DNA from 4 places in the Klebsiella electrica genome. Region 2 is predicted to be linked to each of the others. Evidence: predicted binding sites of a transcription regulator. Region 2 holds the regulator's gene; each other region holds the start of a gene.
The links. The regulator LexA, encoded in region 2, represses DNA repair genes until DNA is damaged. The targets are predictions, from matches to a motif close to TNCTGTATGTACATACAGNA.

Region 1 (7,907 bases), 1.5 Mb from region 2:
CGAGGTCGCGCTACCGCGTATTTTCGATACCCTGATTGGCTGTGCTATCGCCTGGGCGGCCGTGAGTTTTATCTGGCCAGACTGGAAGTTCCGCAACCTGCCACGAGTTCTGGATCAGGCTATCAACGCCAACTGTCGCTACCTTGATGCCATTCTCGAACAGTATCACCAGGGGCGCGATAACCGCCTGGCCTATCGCGTTGCCCGTCGCGATGCCCATAGTCGGGATGGTGAACTGGCTTCTGTGGTGTCGAACCTGTCGACGGAACCGCGGGCAAACGCAGCCATGCGCGAAACGGCATTCCGTTTACTGTGCCTGAACCATACCTTTACCAGCTATATTTCCGCGCTCGGCGCGCACCGGGAAAAACTCACGACTGCGGAAATTCTGGCCCTGCTTGATGATGCCGTCTGCTACGTTGATGATGCGCTGCACCACACGCCCGCCGACGAACAGCGGGTGCAGCAGGCGCTTAATAGTTTGCAGACCCGGATCCAACACCTTGAGCCCCGGGCAGACAGCAAAGAACCGCTGGTGCTTCAGCAAATTGGTCTGCTGCTGGCGCTGTTGCCGGAAATCTGCAGATTGCAAAAGCAGGTTGCGGTTCAACCCGAGTAAGCATCGATTTTTTTGTGCTGGGTGCCGGCCCATACCTTAAGCTCCTGACGCCGCTGCGTCGGGAGCGCTGCGGAATGCACTCCGGCAATCGCCCCTTCCAGCGCATAGAGAACATTCAACGTGAGCGCTTTGTTCGACTCCCGCAATTTCAGCCAGACTTTCTCCGCACCAAACTGACGCAGCATTTTTTCATCGCTCACCCCCGCGTTAATTAGCAGCAGTTCCATATGAAAACTGATATTCGGGAGATCTTTTAATCTTCCGGAAGCGCGTTGTCGTCGCTTTTCATTACGTGCGCTTTGTAATGAGGACGCCGATAGATTGAAAAGCGTTTTGCTATCACGCCAGAGAGTCTCGTCAACCTGATAATATTTCAGCAAGACCGGGCGACCATTTTTCCGCATCGTCAAAAGAGGGGTGGCATGCACCACACGATATTCCGCGCTCTGCTCACAAATTTTAAGATAGATTTCGCCCTCGGCGACCATAGCAAAAACGGTATCGTCGATGGCAAGGCTATAGCCGCCAAAGAGCGGGCGACAGCTTATTTTACCGAGTGGAGATAAACATTCCTGGAATTGATGGAACCGTAAAGATGAAATTTTCTTCATGATTATTCCTTTGTTAATCATGTAAATAGAAGATTATTTGTGAACGGATCCGTTAATATAGAAAGTAAGTGACTTCGTATATTGCAGCAAGATGATTTTGACGCTGTTCAAGATTTAATCATCGTTTTGCGAGGTGCTTTCAGAAAACAGTCGGGCGAAAATACTCAATATATAAGTAATAAATACGCCAGCCCTGCTTACTGAAATGCTGGTGAATAGTTTGGCTATCCACGTGGCAAATCTGCGCGATGTGATTCGACCTATGAACCTGGCGCACGGCTGCCGCCGTGACGATTGGCGATAAAAATCGATCTTCCTCACTCCCCACCAGAACGGTCTGGCGCGGAATTGACAAAAACCATGTACAATTTTCAACCAACGAAGTGATAAATGAGGTTGATCTTTTCCCCTGTCGGATATACTGTATATTCATACAGCAACCCACAGGCGGGATAGACTATGTTTACTTCAGCTTACGCAAATCGTTCATCACTGACTTCTGCTTCAGTACGTCGCCCCTCACATGACGTCGCCGAACAACCGGCCAGCGGGCTGATCAGTGAAATTGTCTACCGTGAAGATCAACCGATGATGACGCAATTACTGCTGCTACCTTTATTGCAGCAACTCGGCCAGCAGTCTCGCTGGCAGCTCTGGCTGACGCCGAAGCAGAAATTGAGTCGCGAATGGGTTCAGTCTTCCGGATTACCGCTGTCGAAGGTTATGCAGATTAATCAGCTCTCCCCTTACAATACCGTCGAATCGATGATCCGTGCGCTGCGCACAGGGAATTACAGCGTGGTGATTGGCTGGCTGGCCGATGAGCTGACGGCGGAAGAGCATGAACGCCTGGTTATCGCCGCGCAAGAGGGTCACGCAATGGGGTTTATCATGCGGCCGGTTGGAAATACGAACCAGGCAGGGAGACAACTCAGCGGGCTAAAAATTCACTCTAATTTGTACCATTAAGCCAAATTAGGATTAATCCTGGAATTTTTTTTGCTTACAGCAATACCCTTTTCGAAAAAGGGTGATTTGTAGCGGAATGCCTGTCTGATGCGGTTTCGCGGCTTTATCCGCTGATTGAAAATCAACCATATTTGTTAAATGTTGTGTACACAACCCTTTTTTTTCATATGCCTGACGGAGTTCACACTTGTAAGTTTCGAACTAAGTTGTAGACTTTACATCGCCAGGGGTGATCGGCTTACGCTGCATGTATCAGCATAGTTAACAACAAGTCACGCCCCGGGTGAAGGATTTAACCGTGAGGTCTTTTGTAACTTCATGGCGAATTTTGGATGATAATGAGGCGCAAAAAATGAAAAAGACAGCTATCGCGATTGCAGTGGCACTGGCTGGCTTCGCTACCGTAGCGCAGGCCGCACCGAAAGATAACACCTGGTATGCAGGTGGTAAACTGGGCTGGTCCCAGTATCACGATACCGGTTTCTACGGTAACGGTTTCCAGAACAACAATGGCCCGACCCGTAACGATCAGCTGGGCGCTGGTGCGTTCGGTGGTTATCAGGTTAACCCGTACCTCGGTTTTGAAATGGGTTACGACTGGCTGGGCCGTATGGCTTATAAAGGCAGCGTAGACAACGGCGCTTTCAAAGCTCAGGGCGTTCAGCTGACTGCTAAACTGGGTTACCCGATCACTGACGATCTGGACATCTACACCCGTCTGGGTGGTATGGTCTGGCGTGCAGATTCTAAAGGTAACTACGCTTCTACCGGCGTTTCCCGCAGCGAACACGACACTGGCGTATCCCCGGTATTTGCTGGTGGTTTAGAGTGGGCTGTGACTCGTGACATCGCTACCCGTCTGGAATACCAGTGGGTTAACAACATCGGTGACGCAGGTACCGTTGGTACTCGTCCTGACAACGGCATGCTGAGCCTGGGTGTTTCTTACCGTTTCGGTCAGGATGAAGCACCGGCTCCGGTTGTTGCACCAGCTCCGGCTCCGGCTCCGGAAGTGACGACTAAGCACTTCACTCTGAAGTCTGACGTTCTGTTCAACTTCAATAAAGCTACCCTGAAACCAGAAGGTCGACAGGCTCTGGATCAGCTGTACACCCAGCTGAGCAACATGGATCCGAAAGACGGTTCCGCAGTGGTTCTGGGCTACACCGACCGTATCGGTTCTGACGCTTACAACCAGCAGCTGTCTGAGAAACGTGCTCAGTCCGTTGTTGACTACTTGGTGTCTAAAGGTATCCCGGCTGGCAAAATCTCCGCACGTGGCATGGGTAAATCCAACCCGGTTACTGGCGCTACCTGTAACAACGTGAAAGCTCGCGCTGCACTGATCGACTGCCTGGGTCCAGATCGTCGCGTAGAGATCGAAGTTAAAGGTTACAAAGACGTAGTAACTCAGCCGCAGGCTTAAGTTTTACTACCGATAAAAAACCCCGCTTTGCGGGGTTTTTTTTGGCCTGAATTCGGATATCAACACAGAGCCAGGCCCAGTACCACTTTGCCCTGTCCTCTGCAGCTATTCTTTTCCCAGCAGCACCTGCAAATCGTGCTTCAGGCTGGACATTTTACTGGCGTACTTCTCTTTATGCTCCGCGTCTTCAATCAACTGTACGATGGTTTCAGACAGGGTTTTCCCACGCCGCTGCGCGAGTCCCGCAAGACGCTGCCAGACGATAAACTCCAGGTCGATCGATTTTTTACGCGTATGCAGATGCTCCGCGTTGAAGTGCCGTTTCCGACGCGCGCGGATTGTCTGCTTCATCCGGTTCATTAACTCCGGATTCATATGCTGCTCAATCCAGGTATGCACCAGAACAGGTTCATTTTCGAGCGTCAGTAAGACATCGACCGCGGCTTTCGCTGCGCTGGCTTCAATGTAGCGGGTAATCAACTCACCTTCCCGGTGTTTTTTTACCAGATATTTCCATTTCCAGCCGCTTTCAAGATTTTCCAGTTGTTGATATTTCATTGCGATCTCAATGTGACCGTGTAACTCATTTCAGGATATCAGTTTTTTCCCAATGTGCTGAGAATAAATCATCATTCGTGATGCAGGTAACCCGGTAATCACCACGGCAGACGCAATCCCCCGTGTGCTCAGACGCAGCATAAGGTATAATCGCGCGTTTTACATCTGACTAAAAAACAGCGACTTTGACCATTACGAAACTTACCCGAAACGACCTTGCTCCTGATACGGAAAGTTATCAGGCGCTGTTTGCACAAGCCGATTTATCCCAGGCAGAAGATGGCCTCTCCGGCGAACTGCAGCCCCGTTTATTCTATGGTCTGGAGCAGCTTCTGGTGACTCCGACCATTTCGCCATTCATGCTGGTGAAGGCCCCGGAAGAACCGGAATACCTGCAGTGGCTGGCGACGGAAACGCGAACCTTACATGAACCTGCCGCACCGCTCTACGGTGTGCGCTATCAGGTTAATGGCGGCAACGTCACCCTCACCCCGGCTAAAGCTGCCGATGATAATTTTGCCAGCTCCGCGCCGGTTGAATCTACCGACTGGGCAGAAGCAGAGCAGCTCTTTGGCTGCGTACGGCAATTTAACGGCGAAATCACTCTCCAGCCAGGTCTGGTACACCGCGCCAACGGCGGCGTGCTGATTATCTCTTTGCGTGCGTTACTGGCTCAGCCGCTGCTGTGGATGCGCCTGAAAAGTATGGTCACTCGCCAGCGCTTTGACTGGTTGTCCATTGATGAGTCGCGTCCTCTGCCGGTCGCGATTCCCTCTATGCCGCTCAGCCTGAAGGTGATTCTGGTGGGTGAACGTGATTCATTGGCCGATTTCCAGGAGATGGAGCCCGAACTCTCCGCCCAGGCGATTTACAGTGAATACGAAGAGAATATCCAGATTGCCGATGCCGACACGCTCAAGCTGTGGTGTCAGTGGGTAGGCAAAAATGCGCAGCAGCTCGGACTACCGGGACTGGCCGCTGACGCCTGGCCCCTGCTGATTGAGGAAGCCGCGCGTTATACCGGCGATCAGGAGACATTACCGCTGTGCCCGCTGTGGATAGCCCGCCAGCTGCGCGAGGCTGCGGCGTTTTGCGAAGGTGGCCAAATCACCGCAGAAGAGATGCAAACCATGCTGGCTCGTCGCGAGTGGCGTGAAGGCTACCTCGCCGAACGGATTCAGGATGAAATCCTGCAAGAACAGATAATGATTGAGACCGAAGGCGAATGCATCGGCCAGATTAACGCCTTGTCGGTCATCGAATTCCCCGGACATCCGCGTCCGTTTGGCGAACCGTCGCGCATCAGCTGCGTCGTGCATATCGGCGACGGTGAGTTTATCGACGTTGAACGTAAGGCGGAGCTGGGCGGCAACATTCATGCCAAAGGCATGATGATCATGCAGGCGTTCCTGATGTCCGAGCTGGAACTCGAACAGCAGCTCCCCTTCACGGCTTCGCTGACCTTTGAACAGTCCTACAGTGAAGTCGATGGCGACAGCGCCTCGATGGCCGAACTGTGCGCGCTGATCAGCGCTCTCGCTGGCGTGCCGATTAATCAGAGCATTGCCATTACGGGTTCCGTCGATCAGTTTGGTCGCGTGCAGCCGGTAGGCGGCCTTAATGAGAAGATCGAAGGCTTTTTCACCATTTGTCAGCAGCGCGGATTAACCGGTAAGCAAGGGGTGATTATTCCTGCGGCAAATATCCGCCACCTGAGTCTGGCGGCAGAACTCCGGCAGGCCGTCGCTGACGAGCAGTTTTTCATCTGGGCGGTGGAAGATGTCACGGAAGCGCTGCCTGTTCTGACCCAGCTGCTATGGGATGGCGAAGGGCAAACTTTACGGCAAACCATTCAGGAACGGATCGCGCAGGCGACGCAGCAAGAGAGTCGTCATCGTTTTCCGTGGCCGCTACGCTGGTTAGGCGGTTCAGGTTCCAACTGATCGGACTTGTTCAGCTTACACGTGTTAGCTATCCTGCGTCCCGAACTCAAAATAAGGCTTACTGAAAACATGGTAGATAAACGCGAATCCTATACGAAAGAAGACCTTCTTGCCTCTGGCCGTGGTGAACTGTTTGGCGCAAAAGGCCCACAGTTACCTGCGCCGAATATGCTGATGATGGACCGCGTCATCAAAATGACCGAGACCGGTGGTAACTACGATAAAGGTTATGTTGAAGCAGAACTCGATATTAACCCGGACCTGTGGTTCTTCGGTTGCCACTTTATCGGCGATCCGGTTATGCCTGGCTGTCTGGGACTGGATGCCATGTGGCAGTTGGTTGGCTTCTACCTCGGCTGGTTAGGCGGCGAGGGTAAAGGGCGTGCGTTAGGCGTAGGTGAAGTTAAACTCACAGGCCAGGTGCTGCCAACGGCAAAAAAAGTGACCTACCGCATTCATTTCAAACGTGTGATAAACCGCCGTTTGATTATGGGCCTGGCGGATGGTGAAGTGCTGGTTGACGATCGTCTGATCTACACCGCAACCGATCTGAAAGTGGGTCTGTTCCAGGATACGTCTGCATTCTGATAAGCAGCGATAGCTTGAAAAAGGCGAAGCCCCCGCTATGCGGAGGCTTCTTTTTTTAAAGAGACAGTCAGGCAGTTTGTACCCTGTCCTCCATGGCTTCTCGCCAGCCTCCTAGCCAGTAGGACCTTTGGTTCAAGGTCTGGTAGGGACACATTTCTTTCGATCTTCCGGTTATCCCGGCCTGGTATCCACGTTGATGTGCCCGTTCCAGGCGATCTCGTTTTTGTCTCTTCATGCCTCGTTTCCCTCATTATTTGATCTGGTGGAAAAGAAAACAGTGGTCACTAAATATGCAACCACGGTTAACGAATACCGCGAATCAGGGGCAACGTCAATGCGCAAAATTCACGCCATTGTCATAATTGTGAGCTACATGAAAATTCATTTGTACAAAAAATGTGAACCGGCACAAGTAACGACCTGACGAGACAAATAAAAAACCGCGGTGGTTTTTCAGTCCACCGCGGCGCTTCATTTTCATTCATTTTACTTATGGCAGGCGATTCAATTCGCTGGCAATTGCCGTGGCTTCCTGAGACCAGGCCTGAGCCAGGGTCTTCACCATGGCATCATAGCCATCCTGCTGCTGCTTAAGCTCAATGTTAAACGGGCGCTTAATCAACTGTCCCTGATGCTTCAGCAGCCACTCGCCGCTGACGATGACCCGCCCATCGTAACGGCCATGAAAGCCATTGACCGCCACGTTGAGCGTATCCTGATCGCTGCCGAGAGGCTGCGAAGCAACTACCCAACCCGGGAGTTGCGCACTCAGATTCGCCACCAGCGTAGTACGCAGCTGCTGATCGAGCGGGCTGGCCCACAGATTGTTACTGGCTATGACATACTGCACGTCGCTGGTCTGATAGACCACACCGTTGCCCGCCAGATAATCCGGGATACTGACCTGTTCAACCCACAGCAGGTTTTTGCTTTGGTGGGCGGTGCTTTGCGCGCCGCTTTGTCCAACCGGAAGCTGATAGTAGGTTTTATTCTCCCCACTGCTGCAAGCCGCCAGCGCACAGGCCGCAGCCACGATTAACCATTTTTTCATTATTTCGCTCCCTTCGGCTGAGGATCTTTTTTATCCTTCGCCTCAAATACAAGCGCGTTGCTCTTATCATTGAGCGTTTTCAGTACCGGCTGCAGTTCGCGAAGAACCTGATCCAGGCGCTGCATATCTGCCACCATCTTAT
Region 2 (7,907 bases):
GCGTGGGTCTATCCATTCATGAAGCGCTACACCCATCTGCCGCAGGTGGTGCTGGGGGCGGCGTTTGGCTGGTCTATTCCGATGGCCTTCTCCGCGGTGAGTGAAGCGTTGCCGTTAAGCTGCTGGCTGATGTTTCTCGCCAATATTTTGTGGGCGGTGGCTTACGATACCCAGTACGCGATGGTCGACAGGGACGATGACGTTAAAATCGGGATTAAATCAACGGCGATCCTGTTCGGCGAACATGACCGTACCATTATCGGTATGTTGCAGATTGGGGTGCTGATACTATTGGCCGCCATCGGCTGGCTGAACGGGCTGCACTGGGAATATTACTGGTCGCTGTTTATCGCCGCAGGACTGTTTTTCTGGCAGCAGAAGCTGATTTTCCGTCGCGAACGTGACGACTGCTTTAAAGCGTTTTTAAATAATAACTACGTCGGACTGGTGGTGTTTCTCGGTCTGGCGATGAGCTATCTGCAGTAGTTCCTTCCTTTCCCCCGGCTCGCGGCGCAAATGCCGGGCCGGGGGAGAGGTAAGTCCGTCTCAGCCGTTACGCTTCATCCTGCGTGACGCTTTCAATCGTCAAGCGCACATCCGACGTAATCAGATCGGCCAGCATCTGATAGACCTTCAGCGTCTCTGCCGGCTCAGCATCGCCGGTGTCGCTGATATAACCCTCATCGCGCAGCGTCAGCACTAAGGTACTGAATACCGCTTTATCGAAGAATTCCGGCGCGTTGATACCGTGCAGCACCGACAGGCGCTGCGCCACCGTGCGGCTCTCTTTCTCCAGCGAACTGCGGTTGATAGACGGGTTCGCGCTCAGCAGCCAGAAGGTAATGGCATAGCGCTGGAGCGTTTCACGCGCGCCTGCGGCCAGCAGTTGCAGGGAACGGGAGTGGGACGGATTGATGCTGATGGCATCATCGTTCAGGACAATCAGTCCCTGGCGCTGCATTTCCGCCACCAGGGCATCGAGGACGCCAGCCAGCTCGGCTTTTTCCCAGCGCAGGAACAGCTCGGCCTTCAGCAGCGGATAGAACATCTCAACGTGACGCAGCACTTCCGCGCGGGAGATACGACGATGCTGGGTAATAATCGCCGCCAGCAGCGACGGCAGCATCAGCATATGGGCGATATTGTTGCGGTAGTAGGTCATCAGGACCGCCTGCTCGCGCGGCAGAATGATGATATCGCCGATAGTGTCTTTCTCGACCTCGAACTTATTCATCTTCAGCGCGTGGTCAATCAGCTCGCTGGCGGAAGCCGCCGGCGTGGTCGCATCCGGAGAGTACGGCACGTTGCGCAGCAGATCGAGGTAGCACTCCAGCTGTTGCGTCAGCTGTTCGCGGGTCAACGAGCGCTGACGGGAGGCCAGCAGCGCGGTGCAGCACAGGTTCATGGCGTTGGCCGCGCCGGCGTTGTTGATGCGCACCATCAGATCGGAAGCAATGTTGTTGACCGTCGGCGTCAGCCAGGACGGGCGAACGGCTTCGATCGGATCGATAGACTCGCGCCACTCCGGAACATGCTGGTTCAGGTAAGTCATCAGCGGCAGCGGTTCGCCAAAGTTAACATAGCCCTGACCGAGGTTACGCAGCTTGCTCAGGCCGCGCAGCATCTGCGGCAGACTCTCTTTTTCTTTCGTCGCGCCGCGCAGCTCTTTGGCATAGGTGCCCACTTCCATCACGTGCTCGTAACCGATGTAGATAGGCACCAGCGTAATCGGACGGGTCCCGCCGCGCAGCATGGCCTGGATGGTCATCGACAGCGTGCCGGTCTTCGGATCCAGCAGACGGCCGGTACGGGAACGGCCCCCTTCAACGAAGTACTCCACGGAGTAGCCCCGGCTGAACAATTCGCCGAGATATTCGCGGAACACCGTTGAGTAGAGCTTATTGCCCTTAAAGGTACGGCGAATAAAGAATGCGCCGCCGCGGCGGAAAATGGGACCTGCTGGCCAGAAGTTGAGGTTAATACCGGCGGCAATATGCGGCGGCACCAGCCCCTGGTGATACAGCACGTAGGAGAGCAGCAGGTAGTCCATATGGCTACGATGGCACGGTACGTAGACAATCTCGTGCCCTTCATGGGCCAACTGACGTACGCGCTCGGCGTTGTGGACGTTGATCCCCTGATACAGACGGTTCCAGGTAAAACCGAGAACGCGGTCGGTCAGGCGAATCATCTCATAAGAGAAGTTGGCGGCGATCTCTTCCATCAGCGCGATGGCGTTTTGCTGCGCCTTCTCATGGGAGATTTTCTTACTGCGCGCTTCATCTTCCACCGCGCGGGCGATAGCTTTCGACGCCAGCAGCTTATTGAACAGATCCTGACGCGCCGGCAGGCGCGGGCCGACGGCGGCCAGACGCTGGCGGGCGAAGTGCATACGTGCGACGCGGGCCAGCTTCTGGGCGATAATTTTGTCGGTGCCGTGTTCGGTGGCCATTCGGCGCAGAGAAACCGGCGGCGAGAAACGGACAAAGCTGTCACGTCCCAGCCACAGCACAGCGAAGAACTTCTGGATGCCATTCAGCATGCGCAGCGGCGGGTTAACTTCGCCTTTTTCACGCCCCGGCGCACGACCAAACATCACCGACACCGGCACCATTTGCACATCCAGGTCGGGGTGGTTGCGGTGCAGATCCAGGTAGTCGTGGAACAGCTTTATCGACTCTTCTTTCGGCGCGTAGTAGGTAAAGACGCGCGGACCGCCGTGGATAAATACGTAGCGCGGCAGCAGCGCGCCGTCGATTTCCAGCGGTTCAAGCGGATCGGGTAAATCGTGCTCCAGGCACTGGGCGCGCAGGGTCAGCAGGTCCGCCTTTGAATTATAAGGCAGGACGTACATGATAGGACGCGAGGTATCCAGCCCTAATTCCTGAGCAGGTTCTGCGGGAATAGACTTGCTTTTTACCAGCACCCGTAATGGTAAATTCAGTAATTTATAGTAAATTCGTTGCCAGCCGGACATAAACGATGTGAAGCCTCTGGTTAATCATGCAAATGCGCGGCAAGAATAACAGAAAGTGCGCAAAATTTCCGTTGCCACGCGGCAAACGCGTACACTCATTGACGTCATTTACATAAAAGGTTCTTTTAATGGCCAATAATACCACTGGGTTAACCCGAATCATTAAAGCGGCAGGTTATTCCTGGAAAGGGTTCCGTGCGGCATGGATAAATGAGGCCGCATTTCGGCAAGAAGGCGTCGCCGCCATTGTTGCCGTGGCGATCGCCTTCTGGCTGGACGTGGACGCCGTCACGCGTGTGCTGCTGATAGGCTCGGTCCTGATAGTGATGATAGTCGAAATTCTTAATAGCGCGATTGAGGCGGTGGTGGACCGTATTGGCCCGGAACATCATGAGCTGTCCGGTCGGGCGAAAGATATGGGCTCCGCGGCGGTGCTGCTGGCCATCGTGATCGCGCTTACCACCTGGTGCCTCTTACTATGGGCCCGCTACCACTAAGCGGCCATTTTGCGAGATGTCCCGCTTCGCTATGTCTTCCCGGCGAGCGGGCGACCCCGATAGGCTTTTGCCCGGACGGCGGCAAGCCCCCGTGGCGCAGTGAGCTATCGGGGACACAAAATGGAAAGAATCTCCTGATTTTTGTGTGAAATTTGATTCCAAAATCACCGTTAGCTGTATATACTCACAGCATAACTGTATATACACCCAGGGGGCGGGATGAAAGCGTTAACGACCAGGCAGCAAGAGGTGTTTGATCTCATTCGGGATCACATCAGCCAGACGGGCATGCCGCCGACGCGTGCGGAAATTGCTCAGCGCTTGGGGTTCCGTTCTCCAAACGCGGCGGAAGAACACCTGAAAGCGCTGGCGCGTAAGGGCGCGATCGAGATTATCTCCGGCGCCTCCCGGGGGATTCGCCTGCTGACGGAAGAAGAACCTGGCCTGCCGTTGATTGGCCGCGTGGCGGCCGGTGAGCCGCTGCTGGCCCAGCAGCATATCGAAGGCCACTTCCAGGTCGATCCGGCGATGTTCAAACCGAACGCTGACTTTTTGCTGCGGGTTAGCGGCATGTCAATGAAAGATATCGGGATTCTCGATGGCGATCTGCTGGCGGTCCATAAAACTCAGGATGTACGCAACGGTCAGGTTGTTGTGGCGCGCATTGACGAAGAGGTGACCGTTAAGCGTCTTAAAAAACAGGGTAACATCGTCGAACTCCTGCCAGAAAACAGCGAATTTTCCCCTATCGTGGTGAATCTACGCGAGCAAAACTTCACTATCGAAGGGCTGGCCGTTGGCGTGATTCGCAACGGTGAGTGGCTGTAACGCTTTCCCCACGCAGCATCGTCTGATGCATGATGCTGCGCAGTCTCCTTCCGCTCAGGCGCTTTCTCATGTTCTTTAACGCCGCTGATAAGGCCCTGTGGCGCCTGGCGCTACCCATGATTTTCTCCAATATCACCGTTCCGCTGCTGGGACTGGTGGATACTGCCGTGATTGGCCATCTCGACAGCCCGGTTTACCTCGGCGGTGTCGCGGTCGGCGCGACGGCCACCAGCTTTCTCTTCATGCTGCTGCTTTTCCTGCGGATGAGCACCACCGGGCTGACGGCGCAGGCCTTTGGCGCAAAAGATCCTCTGCGCCTGGCGCGGGCGCTGGTGCAGCCGCTGGGGCTGGCAACAGGCGCCGGCCTGCTGATTGTACTTTTCCGTACCCCGCTTATCGATCTGGCGTTGCATATTGTTGGCGGCAATGACGCGGTGCTGGAGCAGGCGCGGCGCTTTCTCGACATCCGCTGGCTGAGCGCGCCGGCATCGCTGGCAAACCTGGTGCTGCTCGGTTGGCTGTTGGGCGTGCAGTATGCCCGGGCGCCGGTGATTTTGCTGATCGTCGGCAATCTGCTGAATATCGTACTCGACCTGTGGCTGGTGATGGGCCTGCAGATGAACGTGCAGGGCGCTGCGCTGGCGACGGTGAGCGCCGAATATGTCACCTTGATCATCGGGCTGCTGATGGCAAGGCGCGTGCTGGCGCTGCGCGGCGTGTCATTTGCCCTGCTCCGGCACGCGTGGCGCGGCGACCTGCGCCGCTTGCTGGCGCTCAATCGCGACATCATGCTGCGCTCTCTGCTGCTCCAGCTCTGCTTTGGCGCGGTGACCGTCTTCGGCGCCCGCCTTGGCGGTGAGGTAGTCGCCGTCAACGCGCTCCTGATGACTATGCTGACCTTCACCGCCTATGCCCTGGATGGTTTCGCTTATGCCGTGGAAGCGCACTCCGGACAGGCGTACGGCGCGCGTGACGGTAGCCAGTTGCTTGATGTCTGGCGGGCGGCCTGCCGTCAGTCGGGAATGGTGGCGCTGGCTTTTGCGGCGACCTATGCCGTGGCGGGACAGCAGATTATCGCCCTGTTGACCTCGCTGCCCTCGCTTCAACTGCTTGCCGATCGCTACCTGATCTGGCAGATCGTGCTGCCGGTGATTGGCGTGTGGTGTTATTTGCTGGATGGCATGTTCATCGGTGCGACGCGCGGGGCTGAGATGCGCAACAGCATGGCGGTGGCGGCGGCGGGGTTCGCCCTGACGCTGTTGACGCTGCCGGTCCTCGGCAACCATGCGCTATGGCTGGCACTGGCGGTGTTTCTCGCGTTGCGCGGTCTGTCGCTGGCGGTCATCTGGCGGCGACACTGGCAGCGCGGCACCTGGTTTTCGTAGCGATTTTTGATGTGTAATTGGTTAAAGATTCCGAATAATAAATTCAACTCAGAATTCTTATCTATAGTTAATACTATGTCCGGCACACAGCGGGCTGTTAACTCACCGAACGATGAGGATTGAATTATGAACAAAGACGAAATCGGCGGTAACTGGAAACAGTTGAAAGGTAAAGCAAAAGAAAAATGGGGCAAGCTGACTGATGACGATATGACCGTCATTGAGGGCAAGCGTGACCAGCTGGTCGGTAAAATCCAGGAACGCTATGGGTACGCCAAAGAGCAGGCGGAGAAAGAAGTGGCTGACTGGGAGCGAAAAAACGATCGCCGCGGGTAGCGGCGAGTGTTAACGATTAACCCTTGGTTATTGCCTGCCCGATGGTACATGGAGGTACCGGCAACCCGGATTTCCGCTGCGGCAATAGCCTCAGCGGGCTTTCTTTTTAATCTGAATCGTATGGTCGTGATGGCAGTGTCCCGGAGTGCTACAGGCTTCGACCTCGACACAATCCGCACACAGGCCGTGCGCCTCAATCACATTATGGCGTAGCGCAAAACCCATTCTCGCCGCCAGCGTATGCATAATGTCTTCAACGCCTTCGGCACACTCTTCTTTGACCACGCCGCAGCGATCGCAGATAAACATGGCTGAGCTATGGGTCGGCTGATCGAAAAGATGGCACAGCACGTAGCTGTTGGTCGATTCCACCTTGTGCACGAACCCCTGTTCCAGCAAAAACTCCAGCGCCCGGTAGACCGTCGGCGGTTTCGCCTGCGGCTCTTTCTCACGCAGCAGGTCGAGCAGGTCATAGGCGCTAATCGCCCCTTGCTGAAGGCTCATCAAACGCAACACTTCCAGGCGCTGCGGAGTCAGGCGCACGCCGCGCTGTGCGCAGAGCTTTTCAGCGTGCGCTAACATTTCTTGCGAAGTGGTCTTATTCATGAGCATCCTCTGGTTGTGTGAGTCTTAAGTTGTTACTTTATCACGATCCAGGCAAAACGCCGAGAACCGGCAGCTTGTGCTATACCTGATGCATCTCATTTTCGGGAGAAAACGATGAAACGACCTGATTGCATTCGACATTGGCGCGAACTGGAAGGTCCAGATGATGCCACTTATCCCAATAACCCGGAGCGTTTTTCCATCGGCGCGCCGCTGGCGCGGGGGTTAAGGCTCAACCGGCTGGGTATTCATCACGAACGTTTGCCCCCGGGCCGTCGAACCTCTTATCCCCATGCTGAGAGTGATGAAGAAGAGTTTATCTATGTGCTGGATGGCTACCCTGAAGTCTGGATTAACGGCTACCTGTGGAAGCTTGAGCCGGGCGACAGCGTCGGTTTTCCGGCCGGAACCGGGGTATGTCATACCTTTTTGAATAATACCGACCAGGAAGTTCGCTTGTTAGTGGTGGGGGAGTCAAACAAAAAATTTAACCGCATCTACTATCCGCTGAACCCGGAATATGCCGCCGTGCGTCAGGATCGCTGGGTCGATCATCCGCCGCAATTTTTCGGCCCGCACGACGGCAAACCGCGCCGACGCTAGCTCGTCAAGCAGAGGCAGCGCAGCCGTCGTGGTGCGCTGCCTCTGTGATTTATCTTTGTGCTATAGTAGCGCCCCTTTTTATCCGGATGCCTGTTTATTCGCCATGATGCCAGAACCAACATCTCACGCTTTTGCCGCCCATCGTTTTTCCATCGCGCCGATGCTCGACTGGACAGACCGGCACTGTCGCTATTTCCTGCGCCTGCTGTCGCGCCATACGCTGCTGTATACCGAAATGGTGACGACCGGGGCGATTATTCATGGCAAAGGCGATTATCTGGCCTATAGCGAAGAAGAGCATCCGCTGGCCCTGCAGCTGGGGGGCAGCGATCCGGCGGCGCTCGCGCAGTGCGCGAAACTGGCGGAGGTGCGCGGCTACGATGAGATCAACCTCAACGTCGGCTGTCCGTCCGACCGGGTGCAAAACGGGATGTTCGGCGCCTGCCTGATGGGCAATGCGCAGCTGGTCGCGGACTGCATCAAAGCGATGCGCGACGTGGTCTCTATCCCGGTCACGGTAAAAACCCGTATCGGCATCGATGATCAGGACAGCTATGAATTCCTGTGTGATTTCATCAATACCGTCTCCGGAAACGGAGAGTGCGAGATGTTTATCATCCACGCCCGTAAAGCCTGGCTCTCCGGCTTGAGCCCAAAAGAAAACCGTGAAATTCC
Region 3 (7,907 bases), 100 kb from region 2:
ATCGCCAGCAGCGTTTGCGAGAAGACATCCGGTGGCGTCAGCAGCATACCGACGACGAATGCCCCCACCAGTACGTACGGGCGCTTCTTACGCAAATCGTCCGGGGTCGTGACGCCCATCCAGCACAGCAGCACGATCGCAACCGGCACTTCAAACGAAACGCCAAAGGCGATAAACAACGCCATGACGAAATCGAGATAGCTGCGAATATCCGTCGAGACCTGCACGCCCTCCGGCGCCGCGTGCGTCAGGAAGCCAAACGCCAGCGGGAAAACGACAAAATAGGCAAAGGCCATACCGATATAGAACAGCAGCGTACTGGAAACCAGCAGCGGCATCACCAGCCGACGCTCATGCTTATACAACGCCGGGGCAACAAACGCCCAGACCTGGTAAAGAATAACCGGCACCGACAGAATCACCGAGACCATGAAGGTCAGTTTGATCGGTGTAAAGAAAGGGGAAGCCACGTCGGTGGCGATCATCGTTGCACCCACCGGCATCTGCCGGATAAGCGGTGCGGAAACCAGCTGATAGATGTCGTTGGCGAAGTACACTAACGCCAGAAAAATGACCAGTATCGCGATGATGCTATTGATCAGGCGCTTACGCAGCTCAATCAAATGCGAAATTAGCGGTTGAGTATCTTCTACGCCCATTTTTACGGTTTATCACTCGATGCAGGGGAGGAATCGGAAGCGGTGACGGCCACTTTTTCTTTGGCGGCCGGGAGAGGCTCCGGCTGCGTAGCGGGGGAGGCTTCAGCAACACTCTCTTCCGGCGCATGCACAGGCGCACTGGCCTGATGTTCAGCCGTCGCCGGCGTAATATTCTGGCGCTGCGCTTCACTACCCTTCACTACCGGGTTATGAATCGTGTTTGCTTCGTCGCTCGCTTTCTCAGGATCATGGGCGGTATAAGAGCGTTTCATCGATTCAGCGGCTTCACGCAGCTCATCCATTGACGCTTTCAGCTCCGGCGTCAGGTTCTCCAGGCTCGCCTTTTCCACTTTCTTCAGGCTTTCCTGGAACTCCTGCAGTTTTAGTTCCTGAGTGATCTCATTTTGTACGGTAGCCGCCAGCGATCGTAACGTGCGAATCCAGCTGGCCACCGTTTTTACCGCTACAGGCAGTCGCTGTGGCCCCAGGACAATGAGGCCAATGACGAACACCAGCAGTAGTTCACTAAAACCGATATCGAACACGAATTACACCTGCTCTTTGTCGTGGCGTTTTGTCTCGTCTTTTTTCGCATCATCCGGCTTATCGGCGATCGATTTCGCCGTGAAATCTGCATCCGGAGCAGAATTTTCAGGTTTTTCATCATCGCTCATGGCTTTTTTAAAGCCTTTGATCGATGCCCCCAAATCTGATCCCAGCGAGCTCAGCTTTTTCGTCCCGAAAAGCAGAACCACAATGACGACGACAATTAATAACTGCCAAATACTGATACCACCCATACACGTTCCTCTATGACAGATGATGAATTATTAGGACGCATTATACACGTCATCCCGCGGGCCGCCTCTCTGTCAGGCCGCTCGCATGATTTCGCGCAAAAACGAATGCGCTGCGATCAAGGCGCTTGCCATCAGTGCGTTTTCCGCCAGCCAATCAGCCAGGACACCGCGCCAGCGGCCATCAGCCAGCCTGGCATCATGCCCCATTCCGGGCGGTGGATAAATAACAGCGTACCACTCAGTAACAGAACCGCACCTATACCAAACAGATAACGGGACTGCCCCTGGCGAACATGTCGCACCTGGAAGTCGCGCGCAATGCTATCCACGCTGGTCTGCAGCTGCTTGCTCTGCTGCAAAGTCTGGTACACCAGTTCAGGTATTTCGGGCATTCTTTCGATCCAGAACGGCGCTTTTTCTTTAAACGCACGCACCAGCGCCGGAATGCCGACCTGATCTTTAATCCACGACTCAAGGAAAGGTTTCGCCGTTTTCCACAAGTCTAACTGAGGATAGAGCTGGCGGCCTACCCCTTCTACGTAAAGTAATGTCTTCTGCAGCAACACCAGCTGCGGCTGCACTTCCATATTAAAGCGCCGGGCGGTGTTGAACAGGTTCAACAGCACATGGCCAAACGAGATCTCAGCCAGCGGCTTCTCGAAGATCGGTTCGCAAACGGTGCGAATAGCAAACTCGAACTCTTCAACATTGGTATCCGCAGGAACCCAGCCGGAATCCACGTGCAGCTCGGCGACTTTACGATAGTCGCGGTTGAAGAAGGCGATGAAGTTTTCCGCCAGGTAGCGCTTATCCTCTTTGTTCAGCGACCCCACGATGCCGCAGTCAATCCCGATGTACTGGGGGTTCTCCGGATGGTTGTAGCTGACAAAAATATTGCCCGGATGCATATCCGCGTGGAAGAAGCTGTCGCGGAACACCTGGGTGAAAAAGACCTGCACGCCGCGTTCCGCCAGCAGCTTCATGTTCGTGCCCTGCGCCTCCAGCGCCTCCACGTCGGAAACCGGGATCCCGTAAATCCGCTCCATGACCATCATGTTTTCGCTACAGTAATCGGAGTAGACCTCCGGTACATACAGCATCGGGCTGTCTTCAAAGTTACGCCGCAGCTGAATGGCGTTAGCCGATTCGCGTAACAGATTGAGTTCGTCCAGCAGCGTTTTTTCGTATTCGCGAACCACTTCCTGCGGGCGCAGGCGGCGACCGTCGGGCAGTAAACGCGGCACCCAGCGCGCAAGACGATAGATAAGTTTCATGTCCGCTTTAATCACCGGCACAATGTCCGGGCGGATCACCTTGATAACGACCTCTTTGCCGTTCTCTTTCAGCCGTGCGGTATGGACCTGCGCGATAGAAGCCGATGCCAGCGGTTCAATCGAGAAATCGTCAAACCAGGCCTCTACGGGGAGGCCGCCCATCGCCTGTTCGATCTGCTGTTTCGCCAGCCGACCATCGAAGGGAGCCACGCGATCCTGCAGTAGCGCGAGCTGATCGGCAATTTGCGGCGGGAACAGATCGCGGCGGGTGGAGAGCATCTGGCCGAACTTGATCCACACCGGCCCCAGCTCCTGCAGCGCAAGACGCAGACGTTCACCGAGGGGTTGGTTTTTATGACGATTCGGCATCCAGAACAGCATTCGCCGCCCGATACGCAGCGGCAACGTGATACGCATTTTGGGAATGAGCTCATCAAGCCCATAGCTCAAAAAGGTGCGGATAATAAGATACAGGCGCCGTAATTCTCCTGGCGTCATTTGCCCTCCAGCGTTTCCAGCCGTTTTTCCAGTGCGGAAAGCGCGCGTTCTACAGCCGCGGTTTCTTCGCCAAACCAGGCCATTTCCAGCGGCCCTGGCGCCATACGCCACTCTTCGGTCAGCGCCTCAGCGACATAGCGCTGCTGACGCCGGGCGCCGTGCCGCAGAAAGCGCGCTCCGGAACGAAAGACCTTGCTGATCCCTTCCGCAACGATATCGCCGGTGTAAGGCGCCAGCAGTTCAGCCGGATCGAATTCCGCCAGGTCACATAGCGCCACCGTGTTCTGCACCACCTGCAGATCGCCCTGCACTTCCAGGTCACCGCTGCGAATAAGCGCGGTGAGCTGTTGACGGTTGCGCAGTTGGGGCAGCACGCTGAGGCGGGTAATGACGGTACAGTCGGCATCGCCTTCCCAGTCCCCCAGCACATCCACCTGACGCTCGCCGAAGACCAGCACAACCGGCGTCGATAGCTCCTTCAGCTCAACACGCAGCACCTTCCCCAGCAGACGCTGGCGAGCAGGTTTTAACGCTTTGTCGCGCCAGAGAAAGGTGTTGAGAGCGGTTTCAATGCCAGCGGTAACCAGTGGTTTGAAAGGCATGCGATCCCCCCTGTCAGAACTTATAACCGCGGTGCAACGCAACGATACCAGCCGTCAGGTTGTAGTAGTCGACGCTTTCAAAACCGGCGTCCTGCATCATGGCCTTCAGGGTCTCCTGATTCGGGTGCATGCGAATAGACTCCGCCAGGTAGCGATAGCTTTCACCGTCTTTGGCAACCAGTTCCCCTACGCGCGGCAGCACGTGGAAAGAGTAGGCGTCATAGGCTTTGCTGAGTGGCTCAATAATCGGTTTCGAGAACTCCAGCACCAGCAGACGACCGCCCGGCTTCAGGACGCGATACATTGAACGCAGCGCTTTGTCTTTATCGGTGACGTTACGCAGACCAAACGAAATCGTGATGCAGTCAAAAGTGTTGTCGGCAAACGGCAGCGCTTCCGCGTTAGCCTGGATGTATTCAACATTGCCGACGATACCGATGTTGCGCAGCTTTTCGCGCCCCATTTTCAGCATGGAGTCGTTGATATCCGCCAGCATGACGCGACCCGTTTCACCCACCAGGCGAGAGAACTTCGCCGTCAGGTCGCCGGTGCCGCCGGCCAGATCCAGAACGGTCTGTCCACGGCGCACGCCGCTGCAATCGATGGTGAAACGCTTCCACAAACGATGAATCCCGAACGACATCAGATCATTCATAACATCATATTTTGCGGCCACAGAATGGAATACATGCGCCACCATGTCCGCCTTCTGCTCTTTGGCTACCGTCTGAAAACCAAAGTGCGTCGTTTCTTGTGAATCCTCAACCATCTTAATGCCTGCTTATCAAGAAAATGTTCACCGAGTGTAACAGATTCAGCGCATTTCCCATACGCTTCAACGCGGCGTAGCGGGCTCGCCGGGCATCACCTCATCGGCCGGATCGGCGGTAAATTCGTTATCTTCAAGCGCTTTTTGGTCTTCTTCAGAACGATACTCATCGTCATGAGCCGTTGCCCGATCGACTAAATCAGGATTAATCCCGCGCTTCACTTCAACGCCAAGACCGCGGAACGCTTCTGCCTGTACCAGCAGATTCCCGCGCCCGGAAGCCAGCTTTTTCATCGCCTGACGATAGTTATCCTGGGCTTTATCCAGGCTCTGCCCGATGGCGGACATATCATCAACGAACAATCGCATTTTGTCGTACAGCCGACCTGCGCGCTCAGCGATTTTCTGCGCATTGCGACTTTGATGTTCATAGCGCCAGAGATTGGCAATCGTGCGCAGCGCCACCAGCAGCGTCGTCGGGCTGACCAGCATAATGTTGTTCTTCAGCGCTTCGCTGATAAGCTCAGGCTGACGGTCGATAGCCAGCAGGAAAGCCGGCTCCACGGGAATAAACATCAGCACATAGTCGAGCGAACGCAGGCCCGGCAGCTGCTGATAATCTTTACGCCCGAGCAGGCGAATATGGTTACGTACCGAGGCGATATGCTCCTGCAGCGCCGCCTCGCGGGTATAGTCGTCTTCGGCATTAAAATAGCGTTCGTAGGCAACCAGCGTCATTTTGGCATCAATGACCACGTCCTTCCCCTGCGGCAGGCGGACGATCACATCGGGCTGCATGCGCGAACGACTTTCCGTTTCGATACTGACCTGGGTCTGGTATTCATATCCTTCGCGTAACCCGGAAGCTTCCAGCACGCGGGTTAACACCACTTCGCCCCAGTTACCCTGCGTTTTGTTATCCCCTTTCAACGCCCGGGTCAGGTTCAACGCCTCCTGCGCCATCTGCGCGTTCAGCTGCTGCAGATTGCGGATCTCATGAGCCAGGGTATGCCGCTCACGCGCCTCCTGGCCAAAACTGTCCTGCACCTGGCGGCGGAAACCGTCCAGTTGTTCACGCAGCGGCGTCAGCAGGCCATGCAAACTCTGCCGGTTCTGCTCCTCAACGCGCCGGTTGCTGTGTTCGAAAATGCGGTTTGCGAGGTTTTCAAACTGTTCGCTCAGACGCTGTTCGCTGTTCGCCATCTGACGAATTTTATCCTCGGCGTGTATCCGGGTAGATTCAAGGCGGGTGGTGACTTCGCGGAGATCGGCCTCCAGAGAGCTATTGATGTCGCGCAGGCTGCGCAGTTCGTTATTCAGCAGCTCGCATTCATCGCGCCAGTGGGCCTCCTGCACCAGCTGCTGGCGCGCGGCGCTGAGTTCGATATCCAGTTCGCGACGCTCCTCGATAAGATCGGCGCGCACCTGGTCAGCTTTGGCTTTAGTCGCCAGCCATCCTGCGACCAGCCCTACGGCCAGCGCCACAACGGCACTTATCACAATCGAGATATCCACAACGCCCCCTGCGGCAACAGCTTACGACACAAAAATAGAATTGTGCTGTATAAACGTCCAGTTTAAAAGCGATTTCCTGCGAGGCGCCGCGCAAAAAACAAAGGCCGGAAGATCCGGCCCTGGGGTGAGAAGCGAGGAATTACAGCAGGCGGCGAGCCGCTTCCACGACGATTTTTACCGCGTGGCTTTCGGTTTGCTTCATGGTTTCCGCGTTCGGAATTTCCTGCTGGGTACGGTTGACGATAACTCCGGCGACCATCCCGGCACGCAGCCCCTGGCTGGCGCACATGGTCAGCAGGGTCGCTGACTCCATCTCGTAGTTCATGACTCCCATGGACTGCCACTCTTCCATAGAACCTTTAAAACGGCTGACCACGCGACCGGAGAAGGTGTCGTAGCGCTCCTGGCCTGGGTAGAAGGTGTCAGACGATGCGGTCACGCCGATATGGGTGGTCGCCCCGATCGATTTTGCCGCTTCCACCAGCGCAGTGGTGCAGGCAAAGTCAGCCACCGCCGGGTATTCCATCGGCGCAAAGTGCAGACTCGCGCCGTCGAGACGTACGGATGCGGTGGTGACCAGCACGTCGCCAACGTTAATGTGTGGCTGGATAGCACCGGTGGTGCCGATACGCAGGAAGGTCCGAATCCCCAGTTGCGCCAGTTCTTCAACGGCAATGGACGTTGACGGGCCGCCGATACCGGTAGAGCAGACAATGACCGACTTGCCATCCAGTTCAGCACGCCAGGAAGTAAATTCGCGATGAGATGCCAGTTTGACCGGCTTATCCATCAGCGCGGCGATCTTTTCCACACGCTCCGGATCGCCAGGGACGATAGCCAGCGTAGCCCCTTGTAAATCGTTTTTGGTGAGGCCGAGATGAAAAACATCAGACTTAGACATAAAAAACTCCTCTGTGGGTCGAATTATCAGCAGAAGCAAAACGGTACTGTACAGAAGCTATTTGCTTAATTTTGTGACAAAAATCACCATGAACAAAAATCATTGCAATGATTTTCCATCAAAAAGTGATAGTCGTCACATTAACAAGTTATATTCAGCGGGTCTGAACAAAAGATAGCCTGTTTCAGGCACTGTGCTTTGTTAACGTCCGGTCGATAGCGTCTATAGTTATCGATGCGCTAATAAATAAGGGTACGGAGAATACCATGACCACAACCAAGCAACCTGGCTTTGCGCCTGCAGCCACACCACACGCTTCTACCGCCGTTCATACCTCGGAGGAGAGCATCACCACAGGCGAAACGTCGATCCCCACCCAGGGAGAGCACATGCCGGCGTATCATGCTCGTCCGAAGAATGCCGATGGCCTGCTCCCGGTCGTTATCGTTGTTCAGGAAATTTTCGGCGTCCATGAACATATCCGCGACATTTGCCGCCGCCTGGCGCAGGAGGGGTATCTGGCTATCGCACCAGAGCTCTACTTCCGCCAGGGCGATCCGAATGACTATACCGATATCCCCACCCTGTTCCAGGAACTGGTCAGCAAAGTGCCGGATGCGCAGGTGCTGGCCGACCTCGACCATGTCGCCAGCTGGGCCGCACGCCACGGAGGCGATGCTCATCGTCTGCTGATCACCGGCTTCTGCTGGGGTGGACGCATTACCTGGCTTTATGCCGCCCACAACCCGCAGCTGAAAGCCGCTGTCGCCTGGTACGGGAAGCTGGTCGGGCAGAAAACCCTGAACTCAGCGAAATATCCGCTGGATATCGCCGTTGATCTCAACGCGCCGGTGCTGGGGTTGTACGGTGGCAAAGACGCCAGCATTCC
Region 4 (7,907 bases), 110 kb from region 2:
CCACAAGCTGAACGCAATGGGCGCGTTTGCCGAAGCGCAAACCTGTCGCCGTCTGGTGCTGCTCAACTATTTTGGCGAAGGGCGCCAGGAAGCGTGCGGCAACTGCGATATCTGCCTCGATCCGCCAAAACAGTATGACGGGTTAATGGACGCGCGTAAGGCGCTCTCGACCATTTACCGCGTGAACCAACGCTTCGGTATGGGCTACGTGGTGGAGGTCCTGCGCGGGGCCAATAATCAGCGTATCCGCGAGATGGCGCATGACAAGCTGCCGGTCTACGGCATCGGTCGGGAACAGAGCCATGAACACTGGGTCAGCGTGATTCGTCAGCTGATTCATCTTGGCCTGGTCACGCAAAATATCGCCCAGCATTCGGCGCTACAGCTGACCGAAGCCGCACGTCCAGTGCTGCGTGGCGAGGTTCCGCTGCAGCTCGCCGTTCCGCGTATCGTGGCGTTGAAGCCGAAGGCGATGCAAAAATCCTTCGGCGGCAATTATGACCGCAAGCTGTTCGCCAAGCTGCGCAAGTTGCGTAAAGCGATTGCCGATGAGGAAAATATCCCGCCGTACGTCGTCTTTAACGACGCGACGCTGATCGAAATGGCCGAACAGTCGCCGATAACCGCCGGTGAGATGCTGAGCGTGAACGGCGTCGGTACGCGAAAACTGGAGCGTTTCGGCAAAGAGTTTATGGCGCTGATCCGCGCGCACATTGATGGTGAAGATGAGTAGTCAGCCGGGTGAAAAAGTGTCAGGATAGTTTCGGTCTGCACTATATTCCTGCTAAATATTACCGATAGATTAGGGTTCAATCATGCTGATGCTTTTCCTCACCGTCGCGCTGGTGCATATCATTGCGCTGATGAGTCCAGGTCCGGACTTTTTCTTTGTTTCTCAGACCGCCGTTAGCCGTTCTCGTAAAGAGGCGATAATGGGCGTGCTGGGGATTACCTGTGGCGTGATGGTCTGGGCGGGCGTCGCGCTGCTTGGCCTGCACCTGATTATCGAGAAAATGGCCTGGCTGCATACCATTATCATGGTCGGTGGCGGCTTATACCTGTGCTGGATGGGCTATCAGATGCTGCGCGGTGCGCTGAAGAAAAGCGATGCGCCGGCGGCGGAGCCGCAGGTCGAGCTGGCCCGCAGCGGGCGCAGCTTCCTCAAAGGGCTGCTGACCAACCTCGCCAACCCTAAAGCGATTATCTATTTTGGTTCTGTCTTCTCACTGTTTGTCGGCGATAGCGTCGGCACGGGCGAGCGCTGGGGGATTTTCCTGCTGATCGTTCTGGAAACGCTGGTCTGGTTTACCATCGTGGCCAGCCTGTTCGCCTTACCGGCCATGCGTCGTGGTTACCAGCGGATGGCAAAATGGATCGACGGCATTGCCGGTACGCTGTTTGCCGGCTTCGGCATCCATCTGATCATTTCGCGCTAAGCGCGGATTTTCCCGGTTTGCTTAAGGCAAACCGGGCCTCTCCCGTCAGGCATGGCGTGCGGAAGCCAACAGCGCGCCTACCAGCATAAACAACGATCCGAAGATTTTGTTCAACGCCTTCATCTGTTTCGGCCCCTTAATCCACGCGGCAATACGCTGCGCCAGCGTCGCGTAGCCAATCATCACGATGATATCCACCACGATAGTGGTGACGCCGAGTACCAGATACTGCATGACCTGCGGTTGATGCGGCACGATAAACTGCGGGAACAGGGCCGCGAGAAAGACAATGCTTTTCGGGTTGGTCAGGTTGACGAAAACCGCGCGCTGGAACAGTTTTCCGCGCGTTTGCGCCTTTGCCAGGGTATTAAGATTGAGCGATCCCGCCGCGCGCCACTGCTGAATCCCCAGCCAGATAAGGTAAGCCGCCCCGGCCCACTTCAGCACTTCAAAGGCCAGCACCGAGCGGGAAAACAGCGTTCCCAGGCCGATACCAACGAGGATGATATGAATCGCCAGCCCGGTTTGTAATCCGGCAATCGAGGCCGCCGCGCCGCGGTAGCCGTGGTTGATCGAGGTCGTCATGGTATTGATGGCCCCGGAACCCGGCGACAGGCTGAGGATAATGGATGTCAGCAGATAGGCGAACCACCACTCGAACGTCATGAGAAACTCCCTGATTGTCTGTTTTTATGCCACAATACGCTATTGCGTAAGCATTGTGTGATACGCGATAAAAAAACGATTTTCAGTGGTTAACAGGGGTGTAAGCCCGATGTTTCGGCAGCAAAAGGATTGGGATACACGAGAAAACGCGTTTGCGGCTTTTACGATGGGGCCGCTCACCGATTTCTGGCATCAGCGGGAAGAGGCGGAATTCAGGGGCGTAGACGATGTCCCGGTCCGTTTTGTTCGCTTTTGCGCCAAAGATAACGACCGGGTCGTGGTCATCTGTCCGGGGCGTATTGAAAGCTACGTTAAATATGCCGAGCTGGCTTACGATCTTTTCCACAGCGGTTTTGACGTGATGATTATCGACCATCGCGGTCAGGGGCGATCCGGGCGAATATTGACCGACAGCCATCGCGGCCACGTAGTGCGCTTTAGCGATTATGTCGACGATCTGGCCGCGCTCTGGCAGCAGGAAGTTGCCCCCGGCCACTGGCGAAAACGGTTTATCCTTGCGCATTCGATGGGGGGCGCCATCGCGACGCTGTTTTTGCAGCGCCACCAACAACATTGCGACGCCATTGCGCTGTGCGCGCCCATGTTTGGGATCGTGATGCGTTTCCCGGACTGGATGGTGCGCCATATTCTCGATTGGGCTGAGGGCCATCAGCGCATTCGTGAAGAGTATGCGCTGGGTACCGGTCGCTGGCGGGCGCTGCCTTTTTCGGTCAACGTGCTGACGCACAGTCGCCAACGCTATCGCCGTAATCTGCGCTTCTATGCCGATGAACCGCAGCTACGCGTCGGCGGGCCAACCTACCACTGGGTGCGCGAGGGGATCCTCGCCGGGGAAGAAGCGCTGGCGGGCGTAGAGAAAGACACCACTCCCACATTGTTATTGCAGGCAGAAGAAGAACGTGTGGTCGATAACCGCATGCACGAACGCTACTGCGCACTCCGTGCCGCGGCAGGTCGGCCCTGCGAAGGTAATAAGCCGCTTGTCATCGAAGGGGCATACCATGAGATCCTTTTTGAAAAGGACGCTATGCGCTCAGTCGCGCTGAATGCCATCGTCGATTTTTTTGGTCGACATAATTAGAGCCTGATGGGCCTGGCTCTTAATCCGGCGAAACGCTCGTCGCTCTGCTTAGAGGTTAAAATTTTTATGTACCAGGTTGTTGCGTCTGACTTAGATGGCACGCTGCTTTCCCCCGATCACTACTTAACTCCCTACGCAAAAGAGACGCTGCAGCTGCTGACCGCGCGCGGGATCGATTTTGTCTTCGCAACCGGCCGTCATTACATTGATGTCGGTCAGATTCGCGATAATCTCGGCATTCAATCCTACATGATCACCTCCAACGGCGCGCGCGTACACGACGGCGAGGGAAAACAGATCTTTGCCCATAACCTTGACCGCGACATCGCAGCCGATCTGTTTGAAATGATGCGCAATGACCCGAAAGTGGTGACCAACGTCTACCGCGAAGACGAGTGGTATATGAACCGTCATCGCCCGGAAGAGATGCGTTTTTTCAAAGAAGCCGTGTTCAACTACAAGCTCTACGAAGCGGGCGAGCTTGATCCGGACGGGATCAGCAAAGTATTTTTCACTTGCGAAGATCATGAGCATCTGCTGCCGCTGGAGCAGGCGATCAACGCCCGCTGGGGCGATCGCGTGAACGTCAGCTTCTCCACGCTGACCTGCCTGGAAGTGATGGCCGGGGGCGTGTCGAAGGGGCATGCGCTGGAAGCGGTTGCTAAAATGCTGGGCTATCGCCTGCAAGACTGCATCGCTTTCGGCGATGGCATGAACGACGCAGAAATGCTGTCGATGGCGGGCAAAGGCTGCATCATGCAGAATGCTCACCAGCGGCTGAAAGACCTGCATCCGGATCTGGAGGTGATCGGCAGCAACGCTGACGATGCGGTGCCGCACTATTTGCGTAAGCTCTATCTCGCCTGATAAAGATTGACGACTGTTTGTTTACCGACCAGTTGTCAACCTGACTCTTCGCTACAATGAGTGCACTTCTTCCTGAGAGACATTCATTGTGGCGCTACTGATTATTACCACTATCCTGTGGGCTTTTTCCTTTAGCCTGATAGGCGAATACCTGGCAGGTAGCGTTGATAGCTACTTTTCCGTGCTCATGCGCGTGGGGCTGGCGGCGCTGGTGTTCCTGCCGTTTCTGCGTACCCGCGGGCAATCGCCGCGTACTATCGTGCTCTACATGCTGGTCGGCGCGATGCAGCTTGGCATCATGTACTTGCTGGCATTCCGCGCCTATGTGTACCTGACGGTTTCTGAATTCCTGCTGTTTACCGTTTTTACGCCGCTTTATATCACGCTGATTTACGATTTGCTGAGCGGACGCAAGCTCCGCTGGGGATATCTGCTGAGCGCGGGACTGGCGGTACTGGGCGCGGCGATTATTCGCTATGACAAAGTGAGCGATCATTTCTGGACCGGGCTGCTGCTGGTTCAGCTGTCGAACCTCAGTTTTGCTATCGGCATGGTGGGCTATAAGCGCCTGATGGAGTTGCGTCCGATGCCGCAGCACAACGCCTTTGCGTGGTTCTATATGGGGGCTTTCCTGGTGGCGGTAGCGGCCTGGTTTATGCTGGGCAATCCGCAGCGGTTGCCAACCACCACCCTACAGTGGGGCGTGCTGGTCTGGCTGGGCGTGGCGGCGTCGGGGCTGGGCTACTTTATGTGGAACTACGGGGCCACGCAGGTGGATGCCGGCACGCTGGGCATCATGAATAACGTGCACGTGCCAGCCGGGCTGCTGGTTAACCTTGCCATCTGGCAGGAGCAGCCCCACTGGCCGAGCTTTATTACAGGGGCTCTGGTGATCCTGGCCTCACTGTGGGTCCATCGCCGTTGGGTCGCTCCGCACTCCGGACAAAGGGCAAATGATCGCAAGCGTGATTCCGCGCTGAGCGAATAAACGCTTCGGTGACCGGCTGACGCTGTTCGCCGTCGCGTACCGCGGCGTACAATCGGCTCCACAGTCCTTCGCCCAGGGTTTTGGTGACCACCAGACCCTGGCGCTCAAAACTTTCCACCACCCAGTGCGGCAGGGCAGCGATGCCCATCCGCGCGGCGACCATCTGGATTAACAGCAGGGTATTATCAACGCTTTTGAGCTGCGGGCTGATACCGGCCGGCTGCAGGAAGTGGCGCCAGATATCCAGGCGACTGCGTTGAACCGGATAAATCAACAGCAGTTCCGACGCCAGATCTTCCGGCGCGATGCGCGTTTTCGCCGCCAGCGGATGCTCCGGCGCCAGCACCAGACGGACTTCATAATCAAACATTGGCGAATAGTGCAGGCCGCTACGCGGCAGGATATCGGACGTCATGACCAGGTCCAGCTCACTTTGCTGCAGGGCGGGCTGCGGGTCAAAGGTGACGCCAGACTGGAAATCCACTTCGACGTGCGGCCAGCGGGCGCGGAAACTCTCCAGCGCCGGAGTCAGCCATTGAATACAGCTATGACACTCGATAGCGATGCGCAGGCGGGTTTGCTGCGGCTCGTGGCAGTCCTGCAACGCACGGCTGATTTGCGGCAGAACCTGGTTTGCCAGTTGCAGCAGGATCTCCCCCTGCGGCGTGAAGCGCAGAGGCTGACTTTTACGTACAAACAAGCGGAAGCCAAGGCGCTGTTCCAGATCGCTGAACTGGTGAGACAAGGCGGACTGGGTTTGATGCAGTGCTGCCGCAGCGCCTGCCAGAGACCCGCTGTTCCGCAACGCCTGTAGCGTTTTCAGGTGTTTAATTTCGATCATGAAAGTCCTTCACTTCGGCATGAATAATTTGCGCTTGAGGAATATACAGTACCTGTCAATTATGGATGTGTAAACATCTGGATGGCTAAATCCTGTGTCTTTCGAATTTATGGTGCGTTGGCTGCGCTTGCTCACCCCGGTCACTTACATGAGTAAGCTCCCGGGAATGATCAAGTTTGCCGCCTTCCCTAAATCCGAAATCCTTCGGATTAAAAAATTATGAGGTCTTAAAAATGACAATTATTAATCACACCCTCGGTTTCCCCCGCGTTGGCCTGCGTCGGGAGTTGAAAAAAGCGCAAGAGAGCTACTGGGCGGGTAACTCGACCCGCGAAGAACTGCTGGCGGTGGGCCGCGAGCTGCGCGCCCGCCACTGGGGGCAGCAGCAGCAAGCGGGCGTTGACCTGCTGCCGGTGGGCGATTTCGCCTGGTACGACCATGTTCTGACCACCAGCCTGCTACTGGGTAACGTGCCGGCTCGTCATCAGAACAAAGATGGCTCGGTTGATATCGATACCCTGTTCCGCATTGGCCGCGGCCGTGCGCCGACCGGCGAACCGGCGGCAGCGGCAGAAATGACCAAATGGTTTAACACCAACTACCACTACATGGTGCCAGAGTTCACCAAAGGCCAGCAGTTTAAGCTGACCTGGACCCAGCTGCTGGATGAAGTGGACGAAGCGCTGGCGCTGGGTCATAAGATTAAACCCGTCCTGCTGGGACCGGTGACTTATCTGTGGCTCGGCAAAGTAAAAGGAGAACAGTTTGACCGCCTGAGTCTGCTGAACGACATTCTGCCGGTTTATCTGCAGGTGCTGGCAGAGCTGGCAAAACGCGGTATCGAGTGGGTGCAGATTGACGAGCCGGCTCTGGTGCTGGAGCTGCCGCAGGCGTGGCTGGATGCGTTTAAACCAGCGTATGACGCGCTCGCAGGTCAGGTTAAGCTGCTGCTGACCACCTACTTTGAAGGCATCACCGCTAACCTCGACACCATCACCGCGCTGCCGGTACAGGGCCTGCATGTTGACCTGGTTCACGGTAAAGATAATGTGGCCGATCTGCACCAGCGTCTGCCAGCCGACTGGCTGCTCTCTGCGGGCCTGATCAATGGCCGCAACGTCTGGCGCGCCGACCTGACGGAGAAGTATGCGCAAATTAAAGATATCGTCGGTAAGCGCGAATTGTGGGTTGCCTCTTCCTGTTCTCTGCTGCATAGCCCGATCGATCTGAGCGTGGAAACCCGCCTCGATGCGGAAGTGAAAAGCTGGTTCGCCTTCGCCCTGCAAAAATGTGCCGAGCTGGCCCTGCTGCGCGATGCGCTAAACAGCGGCGATACGGCGAAACTGGTGGAATGGAGCGCGCCGATTCAGGCTCGCCGCCACTCAACCCGCGTGCATAATGCCGCAGTGGAAAAACGCCTGGCGGCGATTACCGCACAGGACAGCCAGCGTAACAGCCCTTATGCAGAACGCGCCCAGGCGCAGCGCGCGCGCTTTAATCTGCCAGCGTGGCCGACCACGACCATCGGCTCTTTCCCACAAACTACCGAGATCCGCGGCCTGCGCCTGGACTTCAAAAAAGGCAACCTGGATGCGAACAACTACCGCACCGGTATCGCTGAACACATCAGGCAGGCGATTGTAGAGCAGGAACGTTTAGGGTTGGATGTTCTGGTTCACGGCGAAGCCGAGCGTAATGACATGGTGGAGTACTTCGGTGAACACCTCGACGGGTTCATCTTCACGCAAAATGGCTGGGTACAGAGCTACGGTTCCCGCTGCGTGAAGCCGCCGGTGGTTATCGGCGATGTCAGCCGCCCGGAAGCGATCACCGTTGAGTGGGCGAAGTTTGCCCAGTCGCTGACCGACAAACCGGTGAAAGGCATGCTGACCGGTCCGGTGACCATCCTGTGCTGGTCCTTCCCGCGTGAAGATGTCAGCCGCGAAACTATCGCTAAGCAGATTGCGCTGGCGCTGCGTGATGAAGTAGCGGATCTGGAGGCCGCCG

Region 1: sulA (SOS-induced cell division inhibitor SulA) is a predicted target of LexA. The motif match lies at 1,650-1,669, and genes of this name have one in related genera.
Region 3: rmuC (DNA recombination protein RmuC) is a predicted target of LexA. The motif match lies at 6,161-6,180, and genes of this name have one in related genera.
Region 4: metR (HTH-type transcriptional regulator MetR) is a predicted target of LexA. The motif match lies at 5,932-5,951, and genes of this name have one in related genera.

What each region holds. Positions count from the first base shown of each region.
Region 1 is NZ_CP041247.1:3,435,049-3,442,955, forward strand. Features, by position in the region: gene yccS (YccS family putative transporter) at 1-619, shown strand, start outside; gene Electrica_RS16510 (TfoX/Sxy family DNA transformation protein) at 607-1,230, opposite strand; gene sulA (SOS-induced cell division inhibitor SulA) at 1,690-2,199, shown strand; gene ompA (porin OmpA) at 2,552-3,625, shown strand; gene matP (macrodomain Ter protein MatP) at 3,731-4,183, opposite strand; gene Electrica_RS16530 (AAA family ATPase) at 4,369-6,126, shown strand; gene fabA (bifunctional 3-hydroxydecanoyl-ACP dehydratase/trans-2-decenoyl-ACP isomerase) at 6,196-6,714, shown strand; gene rmf (ribosome modulation factor) at 6,782-6,949, opposite strand; gene pqiC (membrane integrity-associated transporter subunit PqiC) at 7,205-7,765, opposite strand; gene pqiB (intermembrane transport protein PqiB) at 7,765-7,907, opposite strand, start outside.
Region 2 is NZ_CP041247.1:4,945,001-4,952,907, reverse strand. Features, by position in the region: gene ubiA (4-hydroxybenzoate octaprenyltransferase) at 1-486, shown strand, start outside; gene plsB (glycerol-3-phosphate 1-O-acyltransferase PlsB) at 554-2,977, opposite strand; gene Electrica_RS23685 (diacylglycerol kinase) at 3,106-3,474, shown strand; gene lexA (transcriptional repressor LexA) at 3,694-4,302, shown strand; gene dinF (MATE family efflux transporter DinF) at 4,371-5,687, shown strand; gene Electrica_RS23670 (CsbD family protein) at 5,814-6,023, shown strand; gene zur (zinc uptake transcriptional repressor Zur) at 6,114-6,629, opposite strand; gene Electrica_RS23660 (cupin domain-containing protein) at 6,744-7,232, shown strand; gene dusA (tRNA dihydrouridine(20/20a) synthase DusA) at 7,336-7,907, shown strand, end outside.
Region 3 is NZ_CP041247.1:5,049,960-5,057,866, forward strand. Features, by position in the region: gene tatC (Sec-independent protein translocase subunit TatC) at 1-659, opposite strand, end outside; gene tatB (Sec-independent protein translocase protein TatB) at 662-1,204, opposite strand; gene tatA (Sec-independent protein translocase subunit TatA) at 1,208-1,459, opposite strand; gene ubiB (ubiquinone biosynthesis regulatory protein kinase UbiB) at 1,591-3,231, opposite strand; gene ubiJ (ubiquinone biosynthesis protein UbiJ) at 3,228-3,833, opposite strand; gene ubiE (bifunctional demethylmenaquinone methyltransferase/2-methoxy-6-polyprenyl-1,4-benzoquinol methylase UbiE) at 3,847-4,602, opposite strand; gene rmuC (DNA recombination protein RmuC) at 4,669-6,117, opposite strand; gene udp (uridine phosphorylase) at 6,257-7,018, opposite strand; gene Electrica_RS24175 (dienelactone hydrolase family protein) at 7,285-7,907, shown strand, end outside.
Region 4 is NZ_CP041247.1:5,059,393-5,067,299, reverse strand. Features, by position in the region: gene recQ (ATP-dependent DNA helicase RecQ) at 1-733, shown strand, start outside; gene rhtC (threonine export protein RhtC) at 816-1,436, shown strand; gene rhtB (homoserine/homoserine lactone efflux protein) at 1,482-2,102, opposite strand; gene pldB (lysophospholipase L2) at 2,212-3,204, shown strand; gene yigL (sugar/pyridoxal phosphate phosphatase YigL) at 3,271-4,071, shown strand; gene Electrica_RS24195 (carboxylate/amino acid/amine transporter) at 4,160-5,059, shown strand; gene metR (HTH-type transcriptional regulator MetR) at 4,947-5,900, opposite strand; gene metE (5-methyltetrahydropteroyltriglutamate--homocysteine S-methyltransferase) at 6,134-7,907, shown strand, end outside.